Desulfocurvus vexinensis DSM 17965: one gene and its partner. The protein of the gene in region 1 interacts with the protein of each later gene in a pairwise test. Links are inferred from orthologs where the notes say so. Each region holds a gene or a part of one and is shown on either strand. Other genes may lie near its edges.

The links.
Region 2: the proteins of G495_RS0102790 (region 1) and def interact in binary tests that used the Escherichia coli proteins (3 or more experiments, as listed by UniProt). The link is inferred for Desulfocurvus vexinensis DSM 17965 from one-to-one orthologs.

The regions. Positions count from the first base shown.
Region 1 is NZ_JAEX01000001.1:596,407-612,432, forward strand. The notes cover bases 1,933-4,815. They hold G495_RS0102790 (aspartate-semialdehyde dehydrogenase), read left to right. Parts: upstream 1,933-2,798; coding sequence 2,799-3,833; downstream 3,834-4,815. Other genes in these bases: G495_RS0102785 (methylenetetrahydrofolate reductase), read left to right, coding at 1,933-2,744; G495_RS0102795 (aminotransferase class IV), read left to right, coding at 3,857-4,798. In the rest of the region: ribosomal protection-like ABC-F family protein, read left to right, coding at 1-371; G495_RS0102775 (substrate-binding periplasmic protein), read right to left, coding at 471-1,256; G495_RS0102780 ((deoxy)nucleoside triphosphate pyrophosphohydrolase), read left to right, coding at 1,440-1,859; more of G495_RS0102785, read left to right, coding at 1,872-1,932; G495_RS0102800 (glycosyltransferase family 4 protein), read left to right, coding at 4,860-5,933; G495_RS0102805 (Tim44 domain-containing protein), read right to left, coding at 6,085-6,816; G495_RS0102810 (response regulator), read right to left, coding at 7,006-7,404; G495_RS0102815 (hypothetical protein), read left to right, coding at 7,565-8,131; G495_RS0102820 (DUF4198 domain-containing protein), read right to left, coding at 8,220-9,002; G495_RS0102825 (hypothetical protein), read left to right, coding at 9,936-10,286; G495_RS17275 (sterol desaturase family protein), read right to left, coding at 10,480-11,256; G495_RS17280 (TIGR04282 family arsenosugar biosynthesis glycosyltransferase), read right to left, coding at 11,246-11,887; G495_RS0102840 (TIGR04283 family arsenosugar biosynthesis glycosyltransferase), read right to left, coding at 11,884-12,594; G495_RS0102845 (TVP38/TMEM64 family protein), read left to right, coding at 12,723-13,391; G495_RS0102850 (dihydrolipoyl dehydrogenase family protein), read left to right, coding at 13,401-14,864; G495_RS0102855 (biotin synthase BioB), read right to left, coding at 14,869-15,876; peptide-methionine (S)-S-oxide reductase MsrA, read right to left, coding at 15,881-16,026.
Region 2 is NZ_JAEX01000010.1:89,509-101,808, reverse strand. The notes cover bases 1-2,964. They hold def (peptide deformylase), read left to right. Parts: upstream 1-1,203; coding sequence 1,204-1,725; downstream 1,726-2,964. Other genes in these bases: G495_RS18460 (DUF116 domain-containing protein), read left to right, coding at 2,799-2,964; fmt (methionyl-tRNA formyltransferase), read left to right, coding at 1,731-2,669; aspS (aspartate--tRNA ligase), read left to right, coding at 1-1,143. Outside these bases: more of G495_RS18460, read left to right, coding at 2,965-3,677; G495_RS0109010 (RsmB/NOP family class I SAM-dependent RNA methyltransferase), read left to right, coding at 3,681-5,099; G495_RS18455 (DnaJ family domain-containing protein), read right to left, coding at 5,274-5,687; rfaE1 (D-glycero-beta-D-manno-heptose-7-phosphate kinase), read right to left, coding at 5,754-6,779; G495_RS0108995 (ParB/RepB/Spo0J family partition protein), read right to left, coding at 6,819-7,763; G495_RS0108990 (hypothetical protein), read left to right, coding at 7,853-8,260; G495_RS0108985 (ParA family protein), read right to left, coding at 8,741-9,508; G495_RS0108980 (NAD-dependent epimerase), read right to left, coding at 9,698-10,705; G495_RS18450 (slipin family protein), read right to left, coding at 10,766-11,566; G495_RS18445 (NfeD family protein), read right to left, coding at 11,788-12,300. UniProt on the Escherichia coli protein: Removes the formyl group from the N-terminal Met of newly synthesized proteins. Requires at least a dipeptide for an efficient rate of reaction. N-terminal L-methionine is a prerequisite for activity but the enzyme has broad specificity at other positions.

The DNA of each region.
Region 1 (16,026 bases):
GCGCGGCCCTGGAGCCCGCCTGCGCGCCCCAGGCCGAGGCCGTGCGCCGGGGCAACCGCGCCGACGCCAAAGAGGCCAAGCGCCGCCAGGCCGAGGCCCGCAACGCGCTGTACAAGAAGCTGCGCCCGCTCCAGGAGCGCTACGCCGCCAAGGAGGCCGAGCTGGAAACGCTGCTGGCCGAGCAGGGCGAGGTGGAGCAGACCCTGGCCGACCCCGAGGTCTACGCCGACGCGGGGCGCTCCGCAGGGCTCATGAAGCGTTTCGCGGAGTTGCAGGGGCTGACGGAAAAGCTCGTGGAGGCCATGGACGCGCTGGAAGGGCAGATCGCGGCCCTGGAGACCGAGCGCGAAGCCCTGGGCGAGGGCTGCTAGCGCGCCGCGCCCGCGAAAGACGGGCATGTTTGTTCTGCAACGCCTTGGGTCAAAGGCTTTTGGTGCTCAACCCCCTGGCGTCATTGTGCGGGCGTGGCGCTAGCGGTAGGCGTCCAGGATGGCCTGGAGCCGTCCGTCGGCGCGCATGCGCTCGATCTCGGCGTCCAGGCGGGCGATGAAGGGCTCCCAGTCGCGGGCGCGAGTGAAGGCGAAGCGCAGCCAGGCCAGGCCCACGGCGCCGCGCGAGAAGCGCAGGGCGTCGGCTCCGTTCTCGCCCTGGTCGCGCAGCACCCAGCGCGCCACCAGCTCGTTGACCACTGCGGCGTCGGTCCTGCCGTGCAGCAGCTTGCGCAGCTGGGAGGCGGTGTCGGGGGCGTCGTCGCGCGTCACGGCGCCGCTGGCCAGGGCCTCTTCCAGCGCGGGGTAGCTGTAGCCGAGCACCGTGCCCAGGCGCAGCCCCGCGAGGTCCGCGGGGCCGTCGATGGCCCGGGGGCAGTCCGCCGGGACCGCCAGCACGTCGCGCGAGGGCAGCACCGGCGTGGACCAGGCGAAGCGCTCCGGGTCGGTCACCCACTGCTTGGCCTTGCTGTACACGTCCACCCGGCCCTCCTCCAGCAGCAGCAGGCTGCGCTTTTCCGGGAAGTTGCGGATGACCACCTCCGCGCCCAGGGCCCGCGCGGCCTCCAGGAAGATGTCGGGCATGATGCCGCAGCCGGGGCCGCTGGCGCAGGGAACGTTATAGGGCGGCCAGCCCGCCTCCGGGCAGCAGAGCACGAGGGTGACGCCCGGCGCGTCCGTCGGCCCCTGGGCGGACGCCGGGGCGGGCGGCAGGGCCGCGGCCAGGGTCGAGGCCAGGGCGAGCAGGAGCAGGACAACGCGGCGCATGGACCCTCGCGGCAAGTGGTTGTCGAAAGATAATCTTTTCCGTACAAGGGCTTCGGGTGGCCTGTCAACGTCGTGGCGATATTTTGTCGCCACCGGGCCGCCCTGCGTCGCGCTTGCCTTCGGCGGGCATCGGGAATAAGGTCTGCGGTTGCCGCAAGGGCTTGGCCCAGGGAGGGCGCACAGGTGCAGACGTCCGGAAACACGCCGCCCGGAGCGGAGATCGACGTGGTGGCCGCCGTGATCTGGCGGGGCAGCCGGTTCCTGGCCGTGCGCCGCCCGCCGGGCAGGCCCCAGGCCGGGTTCTGGGAGTTCCCCGGCGGCAAGGTCGAGCCCGGGGAGACCCTGGAGCAGGCCCTGGCCCGCGAGCTGGACGAGGAGTTGGGCATCGCCCCCACCACCTGGGCCTTCTGGCGCGAGAAGCGCCACGCCTACCCGCATCTGCGGGTGCGGCTGCATTTCTTTCACGTCTACCAGTACGCCGGCCTGGCAGCCCCGCGCGAGGGGCACGAGCTGCGCTGGCTGGCCCCACAGGCGGCGGACGTGCCGTTCCTGGAGGCCGACACCGAGATCGTCGCCCTGCTGGCCCAGGGCCCGGCCCGCTGAGGAGAGAGCATCGTGCGCATCATCGATATGATCCGGACCGGGGGCAAGTTCGTGTCCCTGGAATTTTTCCCGCCCAAGGACCCGCAGGAGTGGCCGGGGTTCTTCCAGACCGTGGAGCGCCTGGCGGCGGTGGACCCGCTGTTCGTCTCCGTGACCTACGGCGCCGGGGGCGGCACCCAGGGCAACACCCTGGAGATCGTGCGCCGCCTGCGCCGTGACATGGGCCTGACGCCCATGGCTCACCTGACCTGCGTGGGCGCCAGCGCCGAGCGGGTGGACGGCTTTTTGTCCGCCCTGGAAGAGGCCGACGTGCACAACGTGCTGGCCCTGCGCGGCGACCCGCCCAAGGGCGACGCCCAGTTCGTGCCCGATTCCGATCAGTTCCGCCACGCCTCGGACCTGGTGACGCACATCCGCCGCCATTACCCCGACATGGGCGTGGGCGTGGCCGGATACCCCGAGGGGCACCCCGAGTGCTCCACCTTCCGCGAGGATTTCGAGTTCCTGAAATTCAAGCTGGACCGGGGCGGCGATTTCGCCATCACCCAGCTGTTTTTCGACGCGCGGCTGTACTGGAACTTCACCGAGCGCCTGGGCGAGATGGGCGTGAAAAAGCCCATCATCCCCGGGGTCTTGCCGGTGATGAGCGTCAAGTCGGCCAAGCGCGTGCTGGGCTTTTGCGGCGCGAGCATCCCGGGGCGGCTGCTGCTCGACCTGGAGGAGGCCGACGCCCGGGGCGGCGCCGAGGCGGCCTGCCGCGTGGGCCTGGAATGGGCCAAGCGCCAGTGCCGCGAGCTGCTGGAAGGCGGCGCGCCCGGTGTCCACCTGTATACGCTCAACCGGCCCGAAGCCTGCCTGGAAATCGTCGGGGGCCTGGACCTGTAACCCGTCCGGCGCCCTGCACGGGGCGCGCCGGGCCATCGCCACAGAGAGGTCGCAATGAAGAAGGACGGATACGTCGTCGCCGTGTGCGGCGCCACAGGGGCCGTGGGCCGCGTGATGCTCGAAGTGCTCGCCGAGCGCGATTTCCCCGCCGCCGAGGTGATTCCCTTCGCCTCCAGCCGCAGCGCGGGCAGCACCGTGGAATACAAGGGCCGCGAACTGACCGTGCGCGAGCTGAAGGAAGACTCCTTCGCGGGCATCGACCTGGCCCTGTTCTCCGCCGGGGGCAGCACCTCCGAGAAGTTCGCCCCCCTGGCCGCCAAGGCCGGGTGCGTGGTGGTGGACAACTCCAGCGCCTGGCGCATGGACCCGGGCTGCCCGCTGGTCGTGCCCGAGGTCAACCCCCACGACCTGGCCTGGCACAAGGGCATCATCGCCAACCCCAACTGCTCGACCATCCAGATGGTGGTGGCCCTCAAGCCCATCCACGACGCCGCGGGCATCCGGCGCATCGTGGTCTCCACCTATCAGGCCGTGTCCGGCACCGGGCAGAAGGCCATCGAGGAGCTGGCCAACCAGGTGCAGCTCATGTTCAACGGCCGCGTGGAGGAAATCGAGCCCAAGGTCTACCCGCACCGCATCGCCTTCAACTGCCTGCCGCAGATCGACGTCTTCCTGGACAACGACTACACCAAGGAAGAGATGAAGATGGTCAACGAGACCAAGAAGATCATGGGCGACGAGTCCATCCGCGTCACGGCCACGGCGGTGCGCGTGCCGGTCTTCTTCGGCCACAGCGAGGCGGTGAACATCGAGACGGCCAAGAAGCTCACGGCCCGGGACTGCCGGGCGCTGCTCTCCCAGGCCCCGGGCGTGCGCGTGCTGGACAACCCCAGCGAGCGCATCTACCCCATGCCCATCGAGGCCCAGGGTCAGGACGCGACCTTCGTGGGCCGCATCCGCGAGGACGAGACCATCGACAACGGCCTGAACCTGTGGGTCGTCTCGGACAACATCCGCAAGGGCGCGGCCCTCAACGCCGTGCAGATCGCCGAGAAGCTCATCGAGATGAACCTGCTGCGCGTGGCCTGACGCGCGGCAAGGAGAGCACCGGAATGATAAGTGTTTTGGATTCCGAGGAGTACCTCAAGCGCATGCTGGCCGTGAAGCGGCCCGGCACCGGCGAGGTGTTGGCCTTCTACGAGCACCGCATCGGCGCCGTGTGCAAGGACCCGCGCCTGATGCTCATCCCCCTGGACGACCATATCGTCCACCGCGGGGACGGCATCTTCGAGACCATGAAATACCTCGGGCGCAAGGTCTACCAGCTCGACGCGCACCTGGCGCGCATGAAGCGCGGGGCCGAGGCCATCGGCCTGACCCCGCCCTGCACCTGGGAGCGCCTGCGCGAGATCGTGCTTGAGGTCTGTGCGGCGGGCGGCGAGGACGACGGGCTGGTGCGCATCCTGCTCGGGCGCGGCCCGGGCGGCTTCGGCATCGACCCGCGCGAATGCCCGCTGCCCAGCCTCTATGTGGTGGCCTACCGCTTCACGCCCAAGCCCTCGCAATGGTTCGAGAAAGGCGTGACGGCCTTTCGCGCCTCCATCCCGGCCAAGCAGGACTGGATCGCCCAGATCAAGTCCGTGAACTACCTGCCCAACGTGCTGATGAAGAGCGAGGCCACGGCCAAGGGCTACGACTACCCCATCTGCTTCGACGAGCACGGCTTCGTGGCCGAGGGCGCCACGGAAAACATGGCCATCGTGGACGCGGCGGGCACCCTGGTCATCCCCGAGTTCACCAACGCCCTGCCGGGCACGACCCTCATCCGCGCCGTGGAGCTGCTGGCCGGGCAGGTCAAGGCCTTCTTCCGCAAGGTCACGGAGGAGGACCTCTACCAGGCCCGCGAGGTGCTGGTTTTCGGCACCACCGGGGACTGCCTGGCCATCGTGCGCTACAACGGCAAGCCCATCCACGACGTGCGCCCCGGCCCCGTGTGCCGTCTGGCGCGCGAGCTGATCGTCAAGGACATCGCCGCAAGCGGCGTGCCCTTCTAGGAACCCCGGGCCCCGGCGGCGCATGCCCCGGGGCCCTTTGCCCCCGTCCGGAGGCGCGCGCGTGAAGATCCTGCACCTCGACCTGGGCCGCGAGATGCGCGGCGGGCAGCGCCAGGTTCTGTACCTCATGCGCCGCTTGCACGCGGCCCCCGGGTTCTCCACCCTGCTGGCCGCGCCCCGGGGCTGCCCCCTGGGCGCGGCGGCCCGCGAGGCGGGGCTCACCGTGTGCGACCTGCCCGGGCGCCTGGGCTGGGACCCGCGCTCCCTGTGGGCCCTGCGCGCCCTGGTCCTGCGCCAGGGGGTGGACGTGCTCCACACCCACTGCGCGGCCAGCGCGCTGCTCGGCGCCCTGCTCAAGGGGCTGACCGGCGCGCGGCTGGTGCATTCGCGCCGCGTGTCCTACCCCCTGCGCCCCGGCCCGGGCCGTGCCAAGTATCTGGCCGGGGACGCCGTGGCCTGCGTGAGCCGCGAGATCGCCCAGGTCATGGCCCGGGGCGGCGTGCCGGGGGCGCGCCTGAGCGTGATCCACAGCGGCATCGACCCGGCGCTGTACGCCCGGGCGGCGGCCACGCCGCTGCCGGAGCGCCCGGTGCTGGGCGTCGTCGGCGCCCTGACGCCGCAAAAGGGCGTGGGCGTGTTCCTGGAGGCCCTGGCCGCGCTGGCGCGGCGCGCCCCGGGGCTGGGCTGGCGGGCCCTGGTGGTGGGCGACGGGCCGCTGGGGCCCGGGCTGCGCGCCCGGGCCGAGGCCCTGGGCCTGGGGGGCCGGGTGGAGTTCACGGGCTGGCGCGAGAGCGCGGCCGTGCTGGGCGAGCTGTCCGTGCTGGCCGTGCCCAGCGTGGACGGCGAGGGCTCGAGCGCGACCATCAAGGAGGGCTGGGCCGCCCGGCGCCCGGTGGTCTGCTCGGACCTGCCCTCCAACCTGGAGCTGGTGGAGCCCGGGGTGAGCGGACTGGCCTGCCCCCGGGGCGACGCCCCGGCCCTGGCCGCGGCCCTGGAGCGGCTGTGCGCCCCCGGGGCGGACGGCGCGGCCCTGGCGGCAGGGCTGGTGCGCGGCGGGGCCCGGCGCCTGGAGGCCTTCACCGAGGCCGCCATGGCCCAGGCCTACATGGACCTCTACGCCCGCCTCGCGGGCTGAGGCCCGCCCGGCGCAGGCGCGGCCCGCAGGCGGGCCAGGACGCAGGCGCCCGTGCTCTCCGGGGCACTTCGCCGCCAGCGCCGCAACGCAAGGACGCCCGCCTTCCATCAGGAAGGCGGGCGTCCTTGCTTCGGCGCGGGGCAGGGGGTGGCTATTGCCGCGTGCCTTCCTCGGCGCTCACGGGGCGCACCTCGTCCAGCAGCCAGCTGCCGCCCGGGGTGCGCGCGAAGCGCCACAGCTCGCGGACCTTGCCCACGCGGTTGGAGGAGAGGTCCTTCTCGGTAATCACATAGTAGACCGTGGCCTCGCGGCGGCCGTCGGGCAGATCGGCGACCCCGGCCAGCCCGGCGTCCAGGCGCTGGATTTCGTGGCGCGGGGGGCGGGGCTCCAGCTGGGCCCTGCGGCGGAAGTCCTCCATGCACGGCTCGGTGCAGAAGGCGCGCAGGTCGTTCAGGTCGCGGGCGTTCCAGGCGCTGCGGATGCGCGAGCAGAAGGCCTTGGCTCCGCGCATGAAATCGTCGGTGTCGAAGTCGGCGGGCACGGGCCCGGGGGCGGGCAGGGCCGGGGGCAGGTCTTCGGCGCCCAGGGTGGCCGAGGGCACCTCGCCGGAGGGCGCCCCCTGCCCGGGCACATAGGCCACGTCGGGCACCGGGCCGGACGCGCCGGGCCGGTCGGGGTCCTCGGAGCGCAGCATGTCCCAGGCCTGCTGGGCGCGGGTGTAGGCGTCGCTGGCCTGGCGCCGCTGGTCGTCGTGGGGCGCGGAGCCGTCGTGCGGGGTGCGCGGGCCGTCCTGCCGTCCGCCGCCCGAGCGGCGGCGGAACCAGCTGACGGCCACGTAGATCAGGATGCCGATGAGCAGCAGGTCCAGGGGATTGAAATGCATGGCGTGTCCTTGTCTTGTGCGTCCCCGGCGTCCGGCAGGGGCGGCCCTGCGGGGCGGGACGCGGTGGGGCGTCGTTGCGCCGTGCCCAGGCTACCCCGCCGGGGCCCGGCGCGCAAGCCCCCAGGCACCCCCGGCGCGAAAAGGCCGGGGCTGGACGCCCCGGCCCTGGCCGTGCCGCGGCAGCCGTGGCTACTTGATGATGCCGATGTTGCGCAGGAGCTGCAAAAAGAGCTGGCGGTCGATGGGCTTGGGCACGTAGGAGGTCGCCCCGCCCTTGTAGTAGGCCTCGACCACGTTCTTGGGGTCGTCCAGGGCCGTGGTCATGATGACCTTGGCCTCGTCGGGCCCGGAGCGCTCGCTCAGGCGTTCGATCTGGCGGATGCGCTTCAGGGCCTCCTGGCCGTCCATCTCGGGCATCATGATGTCCATGCAGATCAGTTCATAGGGCTTGGCGTCGCGCAGGGCGGCCTCGAAGGCTTCCACGGCCTCCTGGCCGTTCACCGCCACGTCCACCTCGCCGTAGGGAGCAAGCATCCGCTGCATGAGCTTGCGGCTGGTGAAGTCGTCCTCCACAACCAGGAAACGCATCTTTCCCTCCGAAGGCTGAAGGTGTATTCTCGTGAACCATGGGGCCCGCCGCGGGCGGAGCGCCCGGGGTGCGGGGCCAGGGGCCACTGTACCAGAGAGCAAGAGGAAAGCAACACCTGTTCGCGCCCCGCGTGGGGCTCTTGCGGGCCTGTGGAGGGCCATGGCGACTTCCCGACATGCGGTTCTGGGCAGGGTCCGGGCCAAGGCCTTCCTGGGTGCGCTGGCCGTGGGCCTGGCCTCCGGGCTCGTGGCCGCGCACGCCGCCGGGGGCGGCTGGCTGAAGGCCGGGGCCTCGGGCGTGCTGCTGGTGGCCCTGGGGGGCAATGTGGGCGGCTTCGCGGGCATGTTCGCCCGCGGGCTGTGGCTGCGCCTGCGCGGCGCCGGGCCCGACGAGCGGGCCTACAGCACCGAGGGCGTGCTGGTGCTCTCGACCTATGGCGGGTTCCTGGGGCTGGTGGCGGCCCTGGTGGCCGGGGCGGGCGGGGCGGCGCATCTGCTGGCCGGGGCCGGAGCCCTGGCCGGGGGGGCCGGGGCCTCGCTGCTGGGCCGGGGCATGTTCCTGCTGCTGGACATGCTGGCCCTGGACGGCATGGACGATGCCTCGCGGGACCGGGCCGTGCGCCGCGCCGTGGAGGACAGCCGGGCCGCCATGCTGCCGCCCGACGGGGACGGCCCGGATGGCCCGACGGGCGCGGGCGGCGGCGGTGGCGGGAGCGGCGCGCCCTGAGCGCCGCGCAGGCCCGCCCCACGGCGGCGAAGGGCCCGCCCGGAGGATGCTCCGGGCGGGCCCTTTGGCGTTGCGCCGGGGCGCGGAGCTACTGCCAGGGGGCCATGTAGGTCCAGAACACGGCGCCCAGCTCCACGCCTTTGTCCTTGCCCTTGTCCGGGCCGCTGGCGGCGGGCAGGGTGTAGTCGGCCTCGGACAGGGCCGCGAAGCCCCACCACCCGGGCTGCGGGCAGGTGAAGGCGAACACGCCCTGGGCGTCGGCCTTGACCACCTGGGTCTCGTGGTATTCGTTGGGCAGGGCGAAGCGGCCCTGGTTGTACAGCTCCACTTCCACCTCGGCGCCGGGCACGGGCTTGCCGTCCAGCAGCACCTGCCCGACGAAGGTGTTGCCCGCCCAGTTGCCGAAGGGGCGCAGCATGGGCACGATCTCGGTCTTCAGGCCCACGGGCTCGTCCCAGCCCTCGTCGCCGCCGAAAGCCGCCACGCTGACCTTGGTGTAGTGGATGATGGACACGTCTTCGGCGGGCTCCCAGTAGGGCTGGGGCTCCATGAAGAAGGTGTACACGCCCGGGCGCTTGAAGGCGTAGTCCAGGGTGAAGGCGTCGTGGTCCATGACCTTGGCCGGGGCCAGGGCGCCCAGCAGGTCGGTGATCTGGCCCTCGAAGGCCACCCCGGCGGCCTTGGGCCGCACCAGGTTCATGCCCACGCCGCCGAAGGGGTGCGAGAAGGAGAACTCCAGGGCGATGGTTTTCTGGTCCATGTCGGCCACGGGGGCCTTGGGGATGATCATGCCGAAATGGGCCCAGGCCGGTGCGGCCAGGGCGACCACCAGGGCCGCCGTGGCGGCCAGGCGGGGCAGGAAGCTGGTCATGGGGAACTCCTCTGGTTTGGGATTGGTGAACGGCAATTTCATACTAAATTGATTTTCGTGTGTAAATAGGGAGAGTGTGATTTTGATTGATATTCGTTTAAATCATATTGGATAGAAGAGAGTATTGGATTTGAAGGGTGTGAGGGGGTGCGTGGCGGGGAGCCAGCGGGGCAGGATCGCCTGCGTTTCTGCACCGGCTGGCGAATGTGCGCCGCCTTGCAACGCTGTTGCGCAAAGGCCGGAGCCGCCCGATGCACATGCGCGCGCAGGGCCGAATGCCCTCCGGCAGGTCCGTGCGCGACAACCCGGTGGCAGGCACGCGCGCCGGAACGGGAGAGGCGGAGCACCGTTGGGGTTTGTCCGTCAGCGTGGCACGCATGCGCCCGGAGCCCGGGGACTTGCCCGGCGTGGCCAGCGTGGCATGGGCCGCAGGAGCGGACCCGCGCCGGGGCGGCGGCGGGCAGGGCGGTCTTGGTGAGGATGCGGGCGTGGACGCGGGGCCGGGTCGCGGGGCTGCGGGCGTGGCGGCGCGGGCGGAAGGCGGCGGCTTTGGCCGGAGCGCAGGCGCGTGGCGGCGCGCGCGGGCGCGGCAAACCCGACGCCCGGCAGTTGGGGGAGCGGGGCAACGCTGCCCGGCCCGGCCCGTCGCGGCCCAAAAGGAAAGCGCCGACCCGAAGGTCGGCGCTTTGAGAGGAGGCCGGGCACCCAGCGAAAACCGTTACCGTTGCTCCCTTTCGGGCCTGGCGGGGTTGGCGGCGCCACTGCCGCCCGGCCTCCCTCGCGGGCGGTCTTTATGACCCGCCGGGAGGATTCTGTCAAGGGCGGCGCCGGGCCGGGGCCGGGCCCGGGCCCGGGGCTTGCCCGGTTGCGGGTGCGGGCGTATCGTGGCCTTGCGTATGCCAACAAGGGGCCAGACGCCCCGGGGAGTCCGCCATGAAAGCCATCGTCGTGTCCGTCCTCGCCGTCGCGCTGCTCGCCTGCACGGGCTGCGCGCCCCGCGCCATGACCCTGCCCGAGGCGCGCGGGCTGTGCTTCACCTATTCCACCGGCGGGGGCCACTCGCCGAACAACCCCGACGGCGGCGGTGGCAGCTGCGGCGAGATGACGGTCATCTGCGAAGCCTTCCTGGACGAGGGGCGCCTGCCGCCCCTGGACCGCGAGGCTTGCCTGAGCGACTGCCGCGCCACGCGCCAGGTGCGCTACTCCAAGCATCTGACCGACGGCTGCTGGGCCTACGCCAAGCGCGCCTTCGACCTGTGCGAGCGCTACTGCCGGGGCAAGTAGCCCTGCGCAGGGCCTCGGCGCAGGCGCGCATCGGCAGGGCGCGCGGCTGATCGGCCCCCCGGCACCGCATCCCGCGATGCCCCCGCCCAAGCCTTTTCCGCCCCCGTGCCCAGGCACGAAACGCAAAAAGCCCCGGGATTGCTCCCGGGGCCTTGCTGCCTTGTGGCGGGGGGACGGCCGACCTGTGCTCCCCTCAGGCGAAGGGCATCCGCAACAGCCCCCAGAGTCTGGCCCAGGCGCGGTCGCGGAAGATGGCCAGCCCGATGGCCATGCCTTCGTGCCCCTTGCCCGGTTGGGCGCGGTAGGTGCCGAACATCCGGTCCCACCAGGGGAAGCAGAAGCCGTAGTTGGTGTTGGCCTCGCGCAGGTTCGTGCTGTGATGCACGCGGTGCATGTCCGGAGTGACCAGCGCAAGGCGCACGAAGCCGTCCGCCGGGAGCCGGATATTGGCGTGATTGAACATGGGCAAGGCGTTGAGCAGGATCTCGAAGGCCAGCACCGCCTGGGCCGGGGGGCCGAGAAGAAGCACCAGGGCCAGCTTCCAGCCCAGGGAGAGCAGCATTTCCAGCGGATGGAACCGCACTGCGGTGGTGAGGTCGAGCACGGTGTCCGCGTGGTGCACCCGGTGCAGCCGCCAGAACCAGCGCAGCCGGTGCGATGCCACATGCTGGCCCCAGATGGCCAGATCCAGCAGCAGGACGGCCAGGGGCGCGGCCAGCCAGGCAGGAAGGGCCAGGGCGTTCATGAGGCCCCAGCCGTGCTGCGCTGCCAGGGTCGCCAGGCCCACCGGGAGCACCGGGGCCGCCAGCCGGATGAGCCCCGTGGACAAGGCCACCAGGCCCAGGTTGCCGGGCCAGCGCAGCAGGCGCAGGGCCGGGCGGTCCAGGCGGGGGGCCAGCACTTCCCAGGCGGCCAGGGCGAGCCCCGTGCCCGCAAAGGCCGCCAGCCGCAGCGTATTCTCAGCGTCCATGCGCAGCCTCCAGCAGCCGCGCGGCGTCCGGGCATCGCCCCAGGTAGTCGCGCAGTGCGGCTTCGTCGTCGATGTCCGGCCAGGGCGGCAGCACCCATACGCTCCTGCCGGCGCGGCGCAGGGCGTCCATGGTCTGGGCCAGCACCTTGGGAGTTCCCCAATCCATGCTCCGGAAGGTTTCCGACGCGAAGCGATCCCGGCGCATGGCGATGAGGGTGTAGCCGCCGTCCGTGGCGGGGCCGATGACCACGTCGTGGTCGTCCAGCCGGTCCAGGGCTTCGGCGAGCATGGCGGCAGGCCGGTCGGGCGCGTCCGCGCCCGTGAGGGACACGCGCTCCGCCCCGTGGGCGAAGGCGCGGGCAAAGGCGGCTTCCATGCGCTCTCCAAGGTCTGCACCGGACTGGGCGTGGTAGGCCCGGTCCGGCCCCAGCCAGGCCTTCATGTCCGCTTCGCGCTCGGGCGGGAAAAAGGAGATGTCCGCTGCCAAGCCCAGCGAATCGACAGCGGCGAGGGTGTCCTCGGCGAAGCGCCGGGCGAGGCGGGCGGCGCGCTCCGGCCCCACGGCCCTGGCCAGGCGCGTCTTCACCCGGCCCGGCTCCGGGTATTTGAGCAGCAGCACCACGCGTCTCATTTGTACAGCCCGGCAAGCCGTTCCGGCCGCACTCCCAGGTGGTAGAGCCCGCGCAGCAGCAGGTTGCGCCCCGTGCAGCGCGCAAGCCCCTCGGCCTCCCAGCGCCGGGCCGAGGTGCGCACGGCTTGCGGCAGGATGCGGATGGCCAGCCCCCTGCGGCGAAGGCGGGTCATGAGCTCCAGGTCTTCCATGACCGGAATGTCGGCGTAGCCATGCATCGACTCGAACACGGCCCGGCGCAGGAAAATGGCCTGATCCCCGTATGGGGCGCGGGTGAGCCGCGACCGCATGTTGGCTGCCCGGGCGATGCAGGCCAGCCCCGGCCCGGCCCGGCCCGCATCGGGCTGGATGTCCAGGGAGAAGGCTCCGCCCGCCACGCCGGAGTCGGTCAGGGCCTCGCGGATCAGGGCGAAAGCGTCTTCGGGCAGGCGGGTGTCGGCGTGCAGGAAGAGCAGCACCTCGCCCCGGGCGGCGGCGGCGCCCGCATTCATCTGCCGGGCGCGGCCCTGTTGCGTCGCCAGGGGCAGGACAGGCAGGCCGCAGTTCTCCGGCAGGGCCGCCAGGGTCGAGCGCTCTGGCTCGCCATCTGCCACAATGGCCTGCGCGCCGCCAGGAGGCGCAATGGCCGCCACATGGTCCAGCAGCGCGGCGATGCGCGCCGCCTCCCGGTACACGGGGATGATGACGGAGAGCCAGGGCCTGTCCATACGCCAAGTGTAGCAGCGCCGGAACAAGAATGAAAGGGTGGCGCGTTGCGCAGGCCCAGCCGATGGGGTAGGGTTGCGGCATGCTCCGGACGAGGACCCCGAGCCCCTTGCGGGGGGCGGCCCCCCGAGTGGCCGTTGCCGCCCTCATGGCCCTGGCCGTGGCGGCGTTTTTCGTCATGGACCTGGACCGGCACCTGACCCTGGGGGCGCTCAAGGCTTCGCTGGAGGCCCTGCGCCGCGAGGTGGCTGCGCATCCGGTGGCGGCGGCGTCGGCCTTTTTCGGGCTGTATGTCACGGCCACCGGGTTGGGCGTGCCCGGCGCCGTGGTGCTGACGCTGGCCGCTGGGGCGCTGTTCGGGTTCTGGCGCGGCCTTGTCCTGGTGAGCTTTGCCAGCACCATCGGGGCCACGATCTCTTGCCTGGCGGCGCGCTATGTGCTGCGCGACTGGGTGCAGGCGCGTTTCGGCGCGAGGCTGGGCCACGTCAACGAGGGCATGGAGCGCGAGGGCGCGCTCTACCTCTTCACCATGCGCATGATCCCGGCCCTGCCCTTTTTCGTGATCAATCTGGTCATGGGCCTGACGCCCATGCCCGCCCGCACCTTCGCCTGGGTTTCGCAGCTGGGCATGCTTCCGGCCACGGCGGTGTTTGTCCTCGCGGGCACCAGCCTGGGGCGGGTGGAATCCCCGGCGGACGTGCTGTCGCCCGGGCTGCTGGCCGCGCTGGTCTTCATGGGCCTGCTGCCCCTTGCCGCCCGGCGGCTTGTCGTCTGGCTGCGCCATCGCCGAAACCGCTAAGGAGACGCCATGCCCGCCTTCGACTACGACATTGCAATTATCGGGGGAGGGGCCGCCGGCCTTTCCGTGGCCGCGGGGGCCTCGCGCCTGGGCGCACGCACGCTGCTCGTCGAGCGCGAGCCCAAGCTCGGCGGAGACTGTCTGCACTATGGCTGCGTGCCCAGCAAGACGCTCATCGCCACGGCGCAGGCCCGGCAGGTCATGGCCGGGGCGGAGCGCTACGGCCTTGCGCCGGTGGCGCTGCCGCCGGTGGATTTCGCCCGCGTCCGGGAGCGCATTGCCTCCGTGGTGGCCGACATCCAGCGCCACGATTCGGTGGAGCGCTTCTGCAGCCTTGGCGCCGAGGTGCGCTTTGGCCAGGCGCAGTTCATCGACGAACACACCGCCGAGGTGGACGACCGCCGTGTGAGCGCGGCCAAGTGGGTCATCGCCACGGGGTCGCGGGCGAAGATTCCGCCCGTGCCTGGCCTGGCCCTGACCCCGCACCTGACCAACCGCGAGATATTTTCCCTGGAGCGCCTGCCGGAGCGCCTGGTCGTCCTGGGTGGCGGGCCCGTCGCCGTGGAGCTTGCCCAGGCCTTCCGCCGTCTGGGGTCCCAGGTGGAGGTCGTCCAGCGCTCCGGGCGCATCCTCACCCGCGACGACGCGGACATGGCCGCCGTGGTGCAGGCCGCCCTGGAGACCGAGGGCGTGCGCCTGCACCTTGGCACGGAACTCGTCCGGGTGCAGGTAGAGGGCGGGAGCGTGGGTGTTGCGTTCACCCAGGCCGGGCAGGAGCGCACGGTGTCCGGTGACGCCCTGCTGGTGGCCCTGGGCCGGACGCCCAACGTGGAGGGCCTGGGCCTGGAGGCGGCGGGGGTGGCATACGACGCCAAGGGCATCAAGGTGGACGCGCGCCTGCGCGCCACGCAGAAGCACATCTTCGCGTGCGGCGACGTGACCGGGGCCTGGCAGTTCACCCATGCCGCCGGGTACGAGGCGGGGGTGGTGGTGGCCAACGCCGTTCTGCGGCTGCCCCGCAAGGCCGACTACACCTGGATGCCCTGGTGCACCTACACCGATCCGGCCCTGGGCGGCGTGGGGCTTACCGAAACCCAGGCCCGCAAGGCGGGGGTGGCGTTCCGGGTGGTGGAGGAGCACTTCGCGGACAACGACAAGGCCCGGGCCGAGGGCCGCCCCGAGGGCCGGGTGAAGCTGCTGCTGGGCTCCGGGGGCAAGCCTCTGGGCGTGCATGTCGCTGGCGCTGGCGCTGGCGAGCTCCTGTCCGAGTGGGCCGTGGCGCTGGCGGGCGGGGTGTCTCTGGCACGGCTGGCGGGCATCGTCCACCCCTATCCGTCACGGGGTGAAACGGCCAAGACGCTGGCCGGGCGGCTCATGGGCGAGACGCTTTTCTCGCCCACGGTGAAGAAGGCCCTGCACTATGTGTTCGGCCTCAAGGGCCGGGCCTGCGGCCAGGAAGGGGACGGCAACTAGGCGGTCAGCTGTAGTAGACCGATGGCCCCAGCAGGTGGCCGAGGCCTGCCTCCCAGAAAATCTGGCGGCACCTGTCAACGGTGAAGCCCCTGCCCTCTTCGGTCCGCTCCTTCGTATCGCGGGGGTTGGCGCCGATCTCCGCCCAGAAGAGGTTGGCGCCAGCGGCCGCGCCGATGACGCAGGGCTCGTGGGTGCAATTGCCCCGCACCGAGAGCGGCGTGGCCAGCCGGGTCACGGCCACGATCTGGGCCATGCGCAGCTCGGTGATCATGCCATGCCGCTTCGCCAACTCCGTGCCGGGGATGGAAATACGCCGCGCCGCCCCGCTGTAGGCAGGCTCCAGCGACGCCGCCAACAGGATCATGGCGGCCAGCTCCTCGTGGGAATGTTCCGGCCCGACGGGCTCCACGCAGGTGCCAAGCAGCAAGCCCGCCTCCCGGAACGCGCGCATGCTCTTCAGGCGTTTTTCCGGCGGGATGCGCGTCACGCTGCCCTCGCCCAGCCGGAGGGCATGGTACACGCCCTGGAAGCCTGCATCCTTGAGCTGGCGGGCTTCGCTGGCGGTCCGGTCGCCCGTGTTGGCGATGAGAAGCGTCTGGGGGGCGAGGTGGCGGCGCACCTCGCGCCCCATCTCAAGCAACGCCCCGAAAGGATAGTCCGCCGTGGTCATCATGTACACGGCGTTGGCCCCTGCCTGCTCCAGGGTCAGCGCGGACGCCACCGCCTGTTCCGCATCGAGGCGGCTGGACTCCTTGAAGATGCCGTTGACGGCGGCGAAGGAGCAGTAGAGGCAGTTCATAGGGCAGGGGCCAAGATTCAGTGCGAACTGGGCGTGTATCTCCGGCTTGCCGGCGCAGGATTTTTCGGAAAGCGCCCGCGCGGCGTGCATGATGCGATAGCTCTGCTCAGAGTCCGGAGGGCATTCCAGCAGCCGGACGACCTGCTCCTGGTCAAGACGCTCTCCGCCCGCCGCGCGGCTGATGATGTCCTCGATGCTGCGCCCCGTTGGCATGCGCTTACTCCTTTTGATGGTCCTGGTAGTATGAGAAGGGCTTGTCCGCCTGTTCGCCCCAGAGTGCCCGAAGGGTGGCTTCCCGCTCGCAGTTGAAGCGGTAGAACTGGTAGCGCAGGGGGTTTTTCTTGGAATAGCGCTGGTGGTATT
Region 2 (12,300 bases), on another replicon or contig:
GTCGCGGGCATGGAGCGCTACTACCAGGTGGTGCGCTGCTTCCGCGACGAGGATCTGCGCGCCGACCGCCAGCCCGAGTTCACCCAGATCGACTGCGAGATGAGCTTCGTGGACCAGGAGCAGGTCATGGCCATGGCCGAGGGCATGATCCGCCGCCTGTTCGCCGAGACCCTGGACGTGGCCCTGCCCGAGCCCTTCCCGCGCATGACCTGGCACGAGGCCATGCGCGACTACGGCCTGGACAAGCCCGACACGCGCTTCGACCTGAAGCTCAAGGACGTGACCGACGTGGTGCGCGGCGGCGGGTTCAAGCTCTTTGCCTCCGCCGAGCTGGTCAAGGGCCTGCGCGTGCCGGGCGGGGTGGACCTCTCGCGCAAGGAGATCGACGACCTCACCGAGTTCGTGAAGATCTACGGCGCCCAGGGCCTGGCCTGGATCAAGCTCAAGCCCGGCGGCGAGTGGCAGTCGCCCATCGCCAAGTTCCTCTCCGACGCCGAGCGCCAGGGCATCGCCGGGCGCCTGGGGGCCCAGGAGGGCGACATCCTCTTCTTCCAGGCCGGTCCGGCGGTCATGGTCAACACCGCCCTGGGCCAGCTGCGCAACGAGCTGGGCCGCCGCCTGGGGCTCATCGACCCGGGCGCCTTCAACCCGCTGTGGGTCACGGACTTCCCCCTGCTGGAGTGGAGCCCCGAGGACAAGCGCTGGGTGGCCCTGCACCACCCCTTCACCGCCCCGGCCCCCGGCCACGCGGAGCTTTTGACCACGGACCCCGGCGCCGTGCTCTCCCGCGCCTACGACATGGTGCTCAACGGCTCGGAAATCGGCGGCGGCTCCATCCGCATCCACGACCAGGCCACCCAGCAGGCCATGTTCGCCGCCCTGGGCATGGACGAGGCCACCGCCCGCTCGCGGTTCGGCTTCCTGCTCCAGGCCCTGGAGTTCGGCGCGCCGCCTCACGGCGGCATTGCCTTCGGGCTGGACCGACTTATCATGATCCTGTCGGGGTCCGCGTCCATCCGCGACGTCATCGCCTTCCCCAAGACCCAGAAGGCCACCTGCCTGATGACCGACGCCCCCGACGAGGTGGACAACAAGCAGCTGCGCGAGCTGCACATCCGGGTGCGCGAGGCGCCCAAGGACTAGTGCGGGCCGGGCCCGCGCCGAGCGTGGGCCCAGCGCCCGCGCGGGAGACAAAGTGAGGACATGACACGACCCCTGGTTTTCTATCCCGATCCCGTCCTGGCCCGCCGGGCCGAGGAGATCGCCGAGGTCACGCCCGAGCTGCGCGCCCTGGCCGACGACATGGCCCTGACCATGTACGCCAACGAGGGCATCGGCCTGGCCGCGCCCCAGGTGGGCCAGAGCGTGCGCCTTGTGGTGGTGGACATCTCCGGCCCCAAGGTCCGCGACGACCTGCGCGTGCTGGTCAACCCGGTGATCACCGCGCGCAGCGAAGAGACTGTGGAGTCCGAAGAGGGCTGCCTGTCGGTGCGCAACTACCGCGCCAATGTCGAGCGCGCCGCCCAGGTCACCGTGCAGGCCAGGACCCTGGACGGCCAGGAGCTGACCATCGAGGCCGACGACCTGCTGGCCATCTGCCTGCAGCACGAGATCGACCACCTGGACGGCACCTTGTTCATCGACCATATCAGCCGCCTCAAGCGCTCGCTGTACGACAAGAAGGTCCGCAAATGGGTGAAGCAGGACAAGGCCCAATCCGAGTAGTCTTTATGGGCACGCCGGAGTTCGCCCGGCGCGCCCTGGAATCCCTCGTGGACTGGGACGGCTGCGAGGTCGTGGCCGTCTACTGCCAGCCCGACCGGCCCAGCGGCCGGGGTCAGGCCGTTCGCCATGGCGAGGTCAAGGCCTTCGCCCTGTCGCGCGGGCTGCCCGTGTTCCAGCCCGTGAACTTCCGCGAGCAGGCCACGGTGGCCGAGCTGGCGGCTCTGGCGCCCGAGGTGCTCGTGGTCGCCGCCTACGGGCTCATCCTGCCCCAGGCCGTGCTGGACATCCCGCCCCTGGGCGCGCTGAACATCCACGCCTCGCTCCTGCCCAAGTACCGCGGCGCCGCGCCCATCCAGCGCGCCATCCTGGCTGGCGAGGCCGTGACCGGCATCACCATCATGCGCATGGACGCGGGCATGGACACCGGGGACATCCTGCTGGCGCGCTCGCTGGGCATCGACATCGACGAGACGGCCAGCGAGATCCACGACCAGCTGGCCGACCTGGGCGGGCGGCTCATCGTGGACGCCCTGGGCCGCCTGCGCGCCGGGCGCATGGTGCGCGTGCCCCAGGACGCCGCCCTGGCCACCTACGCCCCCAAGCTCGAAAAGGACGAAGGGCGGCTGGATTTCTCGCGCCCCGCGCGCGAGGTCCACAACCGCGCCCGGGCCATGCACCCCTGGCCCGGGGCCTTCTGCCTCTGGGTCGGCCCGCGCGGGGGCGAGCCCCTGCGCCTGGTGCTGACCCCGGGCTGCGTGGGCCCCGAGCTGGCCGAGCCCCGGCCCGCGCCCGGCACCATCCTGGGCCTGCGCGAGGGCCTTTTGGCCTTCGCCTGCGCGGATTGCGAATACCTGGTGCCCTCCCTCAAGCCCGCCGGAAAGAAGCTGCAAAGCGCCGCGGAATTCGCCCGGGGCTACCTGCCCGCCGCCGCGCGCCTCGCCTAGCTGTGCCCTGTTTTGCATCTGGCGGTTGACACGCCGCCGCGCTGCTGGTGCAATGGTCGCCTGCGGGGCGGCCCCCGATGCGCCGGTATTCTTTTTGTCTGCCACTCTGTATTACGAAACGATTGAGCCATGTCCGCTACCGACCCCACCCTCGCCGCCTTCGACCGCACGGACCAGACCGCCGGGGCCGAGCGCAAGCGCCTGTTCATCGGGCTGATCACCTGCGCCTCGGTGCTGGTCAGCCTGCTGCTGGTCGGGCTGTGGGTGGTGCCCTTCGTGGGGCTGTCGGCCATTCATCCTTCTGCGCCGTGGGTTTTCGGGGTGCTGGTGGCGGCGGCCATCGGCGTGGTGGGCTGGGCCAGCCTGGGCCTGGTGCTCAACATCCTGCTCGGGCGCAGCCTGCCCTTTTCGCGCCGCCTGCGCGGGCTGACCATCAAGCTCTTCCTGCCGCTGATGGTCCTGCTGGGCAAGGCCCTGGGCATTTCCAAGGAGCGTGTGCGCTCGTCGTTCATCAAGGTCAACAACGAGCTGGTGCAGCACGAGGCCGGGCGCTACGCCCCCGGCGAGATCCTGCTGCTCATGCCCCACTGCCTGCAGAACTCGCGTTGCGACATGCGCCTGACCTACGACATCAACAACTGCAAACGCTGCGGCAAATGCCCCATCCGCGACCTGCTGGAGCTGTCGGACTACTACGGCGTGCATCTGGCCATTGCCACCGGGGGCACCATCGCCCGGCGTATCGTGGTCCAGATCCGGCCCCGGCTGATCGTGGCCGTGGCCTGCGAGCGCGACCTGTCCAGCGGCATCCAGGACACCTATCCCCTGCCCGTGTTCGGGGTGCTCAACGAGCGACCCCATGGCCCGTGCCTGGACACCGGCGTGCCCGTGCATGCGCTTGAGTTGGCCCTGCGGCGCTTTCTGGCCTCGCCGCCGCCCCTGCGCAGCCTGCCCATGGCCCAGGGCGCGCCCGGGCCCGCCGCCCCGGGCCAGACCCGGAGCGCCTGACCCTTGGCCCGTACGTCTTTCCGCCCCGGGCCCGCCGGTGCCCGCCCGGCCCGGCTCCGCGCCGCCAGCCCGGCCCTGCCCCCGGCGCGCCGGGCCGCCCTGCTGGCCCTGGAGCGCTGCCTGCGCGGGCAGGACATCCAGGCCGCCCTGGACGCGGCCCTGGGCGCCGTGTTCGCCCCCGGCGCGGCTGTGCAGCCGGACCCCGCCGCCGCCCTGGACGCCGCCCTGGCCACGGAGCTGGCCTACGGCACCCTGCGCCGCAAGCCGACCCTGGATTTCATCCTCGCCACCCTGCTGCGCGACCCTGCCGCCCTGCCCGGGCCCATGCGACTGCTCCTGGCCGTGGCGGCCTACGAGATTCTCTTCCTGGACAGGATTCCGGCCTACGCCTCGGTCCACTGGGCCACGGAGCAGGTCAAGACCGCCATCAACCCGCGGCTGGCCAAGGTCTGCAACGCCGTGCTGCGCCGCGTGGCCGACCTGGGCTCCGGCTGGCAGGACGCGGCCTTCCTCGGGCAGCCGCCCCTGGCGCACGAAGCCGGGCTAGGGGCAGGCGCGCGCGCCGACGAGGCCCTGGTCCTGGCCCGGCGTTTCGGCGTGCCCCGCTGGCTGGCCGCCCTGTGGCTGGGCGCCTACGGGCCCACCCGCGCCCAGGCCCTGCTCGCCGCCAGCTGCCAGGCCCCGCCCCTGGGGCTGCGCCTGCGCCCGGGGGTTACGGGCGCCATGGAGCGCCACGCCGGGCTGGCGGCCCTGCCCTCGTGCCTGGCCAGCACGGCCACGGGCGTGGCCCTGGCTGCCGCGCCCGAAGACCTGGACGCGCTTCTGGCCTCGGGCCGCGCCGTGCGCCAGAGCCTGGCCGGGCAGCTGGCCCTGGCGGCCCTGGGGGCGGACCACTGGCCGCGCCCGGTGTGGGACGCCTGCTGCGGGCGCGGCGGCAAGACCCTGCTGCTGGCCGACGACGCGCCCGGTACGGTGCTGGCCAGCGACCCCAACGCCCGGCGCCTGGCAGGGCTGAACGCCGAGCGCCGGCGCCTGGGTGTGGCGGAGGTGGCCGTGTTCCGGGCCCGGGCCGAGCAGGTCTTCTGGCGCCGCCCCCTGCCAGCCATCCTGCTGGACGCGCCCTGCTCCGGCCTGGGGGTGCTGAGCCGCAGGCCGGATACCTTGCTGCGGCGCACCCCGGACGACATCACGGCCCTGGCCGGAGTCCAGGCGCGGCTGCTGGAACACGCCGCACGCTGTCTGGCCCCGGGCGGGGTGCTGGCCTATGTGACCTGCACCGTGACCCCGGCGGAAAACGAGGGGCAGGTGGAGCGCTTTTTGGCCGCGCATCCGGATTTCCGGCTGGCGGCGACCCACACCACGCCGCAGGACGCGCCCCTGGGCGAGTTCTTCCACGCCGTGCGCCTGGAGCGCCGCGCATAAGGGCCGCCCGGCCCGGTTCTGCACCGCGTCCCGCCACACCAGGCCAGACCTTCGGGCAAAGCAAACCCCTCCCTGGCGTAAGCCAGGGAGGGGTTGTTCGCACCGGGCGGCATCCGGGGCACGCCAGGGCCGCTCCGGGTCGCACTCGCGGCGCGCCTGGGGCCTCGGCAGGCCCTATTTCCCCGGGCCTGGCCCCGACCCCGGGCCGTGCAGGCGCACGCGGTCCAGGAGTTTGCGCTGATAGTCGGGCAAGCCGTCCAGGAGCAGTTCCAGGCGCCCGCTGCGGTCCAGGCGCTGGGTCAGCACGCGCAGGGTGTGCATCTGGCGCAGGCGCAGGGTCTCGTCCGGGCAGTCCGCCAGCAGGTCCAGGATGTCGCGCACCTCGCGCGCGGCGGTGATTTCGGGCGGCAAATGCCCTGAGTTCTTAAGAATCTTGTAGGCCATGCGCAGCTCCGGCGCCAGGTGGGCGTCGTCTTCCAGCACCAGGGGCTGGCCCTTGCCGGGCAGGTCCGCGAACTCGCCCTGGTCGTAGGCCGCCTTGATCTTCTGCTCGGCCACCAGGCCGATGATGGAAAGTGCGTCCGCCATGGTGCAACTGCTTATCAGGCCTTGCGGCCACTGGGTTCCCGGCTGTGTGCCGCACGCCGGGCTGGGTTATTCGCCCGCGCCGAACCAGCGCTCAAGGTCGATGGCGCCCTCGGCCCGCAGGCCCTGGTCCACCTGCTCCAGGGTGGCCGCCGCCGTGCCCACCTCGCCGACCACGATGCCCGCCGCCACGTTGGCCACCACACAGGCTGTGGCGAGGTCCAGCCCTGCCGCCGTGGCCAGGCCCAGGGCCGCGATGACCGTGTCGCCCGCGCCGGTCACGTCGAAGACCTTGCGCGCGGCGGTGGGGATGTGCAGCACCGAGTCCGGGCTCTCGAACAGGGCCATGCCCTCGGGGCCCAGGGTGATGAGCAGGTTGGCGCAGCCGAGCTTGCGGAAGATGCGCGCCCCGGCCCGCAGCACCGAGAGCCGGTCGTCCAGGGGCACCCCGGCGCCCTCGGCGGCCTCCTTGGTGTTGGGCGTCAGGATGTCCACGCCCTTGTACAGCTCGAAGTTGCGGACCTTGGGGTCCACATAGACCTTGGGCCGGGCGGGCAGGGCGTCCAGGAGCTGGTGCAGCCGCTGCATGAAGCGCGCGGTGACCAGGCCCTTGCCGTAGTCCGACACGATGACCACTCCGCAGCCCGGGGCCTCGGCGCGCAGGAAGTCGAAGACCTGGTCCTGGGTGGCCTCGCTCAGGTCGTGGGTGCGCTCGTAGTCCACGCGCACGACCTGCTGGTTCTGGGCCACCACGCGGGTCTTGCGGATGGTCGGGCGCTCGGCGTCGCAGACGGTGTGCGCCACGACCCCGCTGTCGCGCAGCAGGCGGTTCATGCGCTCGCCGTCGGCGTCGCGTCCGCACACGCCCACCACCACGGCCTCGCCGCCCAGGCTGACCACGTTGCGCGCGACGTTGCCCGCCCCGCCCAGCAGGTGGCGCTCCTCACGGACGTGGACGACCGGCACCGGCGCCTCGGGCGAGATGCGGCCCACCGTGCCGATGACGTAATGGTCCAGAACCAGGTCGCCCACGATGAGCACGCGCGCGCCGCGCAGCCTGGGCAGCTGCGCCAGCAGTTCCCTTTTGTCCAGCATGTGTCTCCCCTGGCGCCGGGGCGGCGCCACGCAGAACGTTTATGCGGCTCCGTCGCCCGCGCCCTGCTCCACCAGGGGCACGCCGATGGTGCGCAGGATGCCGTTGAGCTCGTCGAGGCTGGCGTAGTGCAGCACGATCTGGCCCTTGTCCAGCCCGCCGCGCAGGGCCACGGGCACGGCCAGCATGGCTTCCATGTCCTCCATGGCCTCGCGCAGGGCGTCGGGCAGGGCCTGGGCCTGGGCCCGGGGCGCCCTGGGCCGGGCCGGGCCTGCGGGCCCGGGGGCGCCCTCCTCGCCGGGCAGCACCCCAGTGCGCTTCCAGTAGGCGGCCATGGCCTCGGCCTCGCGCACGGACAGGGCGCGCTCGGTGATGCGCTGGCGCATGGCCTGCTGGTCGTCCGAGCCGGTGAGCACCAGGAGCGCCCGGCCGTGCCCGGCGGTCATGACCCCGGTGCGGATGTCCTTCTGGATGGCCTCGGGGAGCTGGGTCAGGCGCAGCATGTTGGCGATGGCCGGGCGGCTCTTGCCCACCTTTTCCGCCATCTGCTCCTGGGTCAGGCCGAACTCCTCCTGCAGGCGTTGCAGGCCCAGGGCTTCCTCGATGGGATTCAGGTCCTCGCGCTGGAGGTTTTCGATGAGCGCGATGGCCAGGCTTTCCTCGTCGCCCAGGGTGCGCACTATGGCCGGGATGTCGCGCAGCTCGGCGAGCTGCGAGGCGCGCCAGCGGCGCTCGCCCGCGACCAGCTCGTAGAGGTGCTGCGGGTCATCCACCGGGCGCACGAGCACGGGCTGGAGCACGCCGTTGATCCGGATGGACTCGGCCAACTCGGCCAGGGCCGTTTCGTCGAAATCCCGCCGGGGCTGGCTGGGGTTGGGGCGGATCTTGCCCACCGGAACCTGGACGATCTCCGGGGCCTCCAGGCCCTCGCCGAATCCCTGCAGCAGGGCGTCCAGCCCTCGTCCCAGACCGCGCTTGGCCGACATATGCGCTCTCCTTGACAATCGTTCACATTCCACTACGTAGTGCGCAGGCGCCCGGCCTGCCCGGGCCATCCTGCAACAGGAGGATTCCCGTGTCCGAACGTCCCTACGCCATCCTGCACGACGCCCAGGGCGAGCCCTTTGGCGTGTTCATTTCCGCAGCCCTGTGGGCCGAGGTCCAGGCCGAGGTCCTGCCGGTGCTTATGGCCGCCGCCGGGGAGCAGCAGCAGCCCGAGGAGGTCTTTCCCGAGCCCCTGGGCGACTGGAACGACCTGGCGGCCTTCTGGGACCTGCCCTACCCCCTGGACCGCACCGTGGCCTGCGGCCAGTGCGGCGCCGCCAGTTCCGACTGGCAGGCCGACGAGCCGCGCCTGTTCCGCCTCAAGGCCTGCAACCTCGGCGGGCTGGCGCGCTTCGAATGCCAGCGCTGCCGCGCCCGCGTCACCAAGCGCCATTTCAAGGACGGCGTCAAGGTCCAGACCGTGCCTTTCGTCGAATAGCCCGGGCGGCGCTGCGGGAAGGCCCGTGCGGGGCGGGCCTGTGCCGCAGAGCCCTGGTGGCCAGCGTTGCCGCGCCCGTAGCCCTGGGCCGGGTCCTTGGTAGCCAGCGCTGCCGCGCCTGCACCCCTGAACCGTGCCCCTGATGGCCCGCGTTGCCGCGCCCGCGTCGCCGAGGGCTCTTTCAAAGACGCGCCGAGGTCCAAGCCATAGCGTTTGCCGCAAAGCCCGGGGCGCCCGCCCTGGGCTTTGTGCGGCCCGGGGGCGCCCTCCGCTCTCCTGCGGCCCGCTGGGCCTGTGGAGCCTCGGGCCGGGGCTTCGTACGCGGCCCGCGCGCCGTAGCCCAGGGAAAGAGAAGCCCCATGATTAGACTCAAGGCCCGCGCGGCCTGTGCGCCCGCGCTCCTGGGCCGCGCCCCCGGCTGCCTGCGCTGTCGCGCCCCGCACTTGTGCGCGGGCTGGCAGCAGCGCGCCGCGCCGTGTCCTAGTGGGCCTGCCTGCCCACCACCTCCTGGGCCAGCTGCAGATAGGCCACGGCACCCTTGGAGTGGATGTCGTAGCTGATCACCGGCTTGCCGAAGCTCGGGGCCTCGGACAGGCGCACGTTGCGCGGGACGATGGTTTGCAGCAGGTACTCCGGGAAGGTTTTGCGGATCTCGTTCTTGACCTGGTGCGAAAGCCGGTTGCGCAGGTCGTACATGGTCAGCAGCACACCGAGCAGGCGGATGTCCGGGTTCAGGCGCTTGCGGACCAGGCTGTAGGTCTGGATGAGCTTGGCGATGCCCTCCAGGGCGAAATATTCGCATTGCAGCGGGATGAGCACCTCGCGCGCGGCGCACAGGGCATTCAGGGTGATGAGCCCCAGCGATGGCGGGCAGTCCAGGAGGATGAACTCGTAGTCGTCTTCCAGGGGCTCAATAAGTTGGCGCAGGAAGTATTCGCGCCGGGGTTGGTTCACGAGGTCCAGCTCGGCGGCGACCAGATCCTGGTGTGCGGGCAGCACGGACAGGAACGGGATGCTCGTCTTGTAGATTGCGCTGCGGACCTGCTCGGGGTCGCCCAGCACCGTGTAGAGGTTGGCCTCGACCTGCTCGGGGTAGACCCCGAACCCGCTGGACGCGTTGGCCTGGGGGTCGCAATCCACGACAAGGACGCTTTTTTCCATGACGGCGAGGCTGGCGGCCAGGTTGACCGTCGTGGTTGTCTTGCCCACGCCGCCCTTCTGGTTGGCCACAACGATGATACGCGACACGGTGGACCTCTTCTGCGCCCCGAATGTTTCATGTGAAACAGTGAGGGCTGGTCGGCGTTGGCGGCCTGTCGGGGCGCATGCCCCTTTCCTCTGGCTCGTGACGGCTGCGCGGTCGGTGCCGCGTCTTGGCCCCGGGCCGGAGGGTGGCCCCGTTGTGCCCGGCGGGGGAGCCGCCGGGCACAACGCGGATCAGACCTTGTAGTAGTCCCTGTACCAGCTGATGAACTGCTTGATGCCGTATTCGATGCTCGTGTTCGGCTTGAAGCCCACGTCGGCGATGAGGTCGTCCACATCGGCGTAGGTCGCCGGAACATCGCCGGGCTGCATGTCCATATAATTGCGCACGGCGGTCATACCCAGTTCCTTCTCGATGGTCTCGATGAAGGCGCCGAGCTCGACCCAGTTATTGTTGCCGATGTTGTAGATCTTGTAGGGCGCGCACGAGGAGCTGGGGTCCGGGGTGGCGCCGCTCCAGGCGGGGTTGGGCGCGGCGGTGCGCTTGATGACGCGCACGACGCCTTCGACGATGTCGTCGATGTAGGTGAAGTCGCGGCGCATCTTGCCGTGGTTGAAAACGTTGATGGGCTTGCCTTCCAAAATGGCCTTGGTGAACAGGAACAGGGCCATGTCCGGCCTGCCCCAGGGCCCGTAGACGGTGAAGAACCGCAGGCCCGTGCAGGGCAGCTGGTAGAGGTAGGCATAGGAGTGGGCCATCAGCTCGTTGCCCTTTTTGGTGGCAGCGTACAGGCTGATGGGGTGGTCCACGTTGTGGTGCACCGAGAAGGGCATGGTCGTGTTCAGCCCGTAGACGGAGCTGGACGAGGCGAAGACGCAGTGCTCGACCTTGGTATGCCGGCAGCCTTCGAGGATATTCAGGAAGCCCACGGAGTTCGAGTCGATGTACGAGCGGGGGTTGATGATGCTGTAGCGCACGCCAGCCTGGGCGGCCAGGTTCATGACGTGGGTGAAGCCCTCCTTGCGGAACAGGGCTTCCATGGGCTCGGCGTCCTGGAGGTTGATGTTGGCGTGGGTGAACTGGGCGTGATCCAGGAGCTGGGCCAGGCGGGCCTTTTTCAGGTCCACGCTGTAGTAGTCGTTCAGGTTGTCCAGGCCGACCACGGTGTGGCCTTCGCCGAGCAGGCGCAGGCTGAGGTGGTAGCCGATGAATCCTGCGGCACCGGTGACAAGAATTTTCATGTGCTTGCTGATCCTGGCTGGGGGTGGATGGTCCGGGGCGGATGCTCCGCCCCGGTCCAGTTATGCGTCTTGGGGTGTTTCACGGGAAACAGTCCCGGAAGCAGCGCCTTGCGTGCGGGCGTCAGTCTTCCAGGGGAAGCGGAAAAAATCAAGGGGAATGGGCAGGACGGTTGCCGCCTTGCTCTCGGCGGCCATCTCGCGCATGGTCTGTAAGTACCTGAGTTGCAAGGCTTCCGGGTGCTTGCTGATGATTCCGGCGGCCTCGGAAAGTCGCGCTGCGGCCTGATATTCACCCTCGGCGTTGATGACCTTGGCCCGGCGTTCACGCTCGGCTTCGGCCTGCTTGGCCATGGCGCGCTGCATTTCCTGGGGCAGGTCCACATACTTGAGCTCCACGGTGCCGACCTTGATGCCCCAGGGGTCGGTCTGCTGGTCCAGGATTTCCTGAACCTGGAGGTTGATCTTGTCGCGGTGGGCCAGGATGTCGTCCAGCTCGACCCCGCCGCACACGCTGCGCAGAGTGGTCTGCGCCAGCTGCGACGTGGCGAACATGTAGTCCTCGATCTCCACGATGGCCCGCACGGGATCGACCACGCGGAAATAGACCACGGCGTTGACCTTGATGCTCACGTTGTCCTTGGTGATGACGTCCTGGCTGGGCACGTCCAGGGTCACGATGCGCAGGCTGACGCGGACCATGCGGTCGATGACCGGGATGAGCAGGATGAGCCCGGGGCCTTTGGCCCGGATGACGCGCCCGAGCCGGAAGATCACGCCCCGCTCGTATTCGTTGAGCACCCGCAGTGCGGCGCCCAGAAACAGGACGATGATGACCAGTGCCGGAAGCCAACTGAATAACATGGCGGCCCTCGCTTGTTGGTGGTTGTGAAAACGTAGTGAATGCTGCTGGTTGCGCCCTGCCCTCCCGGGCGCCGCCGGTTTTCCCTGGGCCGGGCGCGGCGCCGTTCGGGTGTGTTTGGCGGGTATGGGGGTTCTCCGGGCTGCCCCGCGCGCCTGGGGTGGCTGAAATGCGGGCGGCGTTGATTGCCTGGGCGCCGTCGGGCGCCCGCCCGGGGCGGCTGCTATGCCTTGTCAGCGCCCTCCTCGACCGGGAGGGTGATGGTCAGGGTCAGGTCCTTGGCGGCCACGACCCGGGCCACGTCGCCGGGGTGCAGCGCCAGAGGCGCGTCTGCCCTGGCCTTCCATATCTCGCCCCGCACCCGCACCCGCCCGGTCTGGCCCTGCCATTCCGTAATACGAACCGTCATGCCGACCATGGCGTCCAGGCCGTGCATGGTCTGGGTGCGCTGGGCGCGGGTAATGAGTACGAGGCACAGGCTCATGATGGCCGTGACCGTGCTTACGGTGGCGATAATGGTTGCCAGGGGCACGCCCTCCAGGCCCGGGGTGGGCTCAATGAGGATGAGCGAGCCCATGAACAGCGCGACCAGCCCGGCCACGGCGAGCATGCCGAAGCTGGTGATGAAGATTTCGAGCACGAAGAGCACCACGGCGAAGAGAATCAGCAGGATGCCTGCGGTGCTCGTGGGCAGGATCGACAGGGCATACAGGGCCAGGAGCAGGCTCAGGCCGCC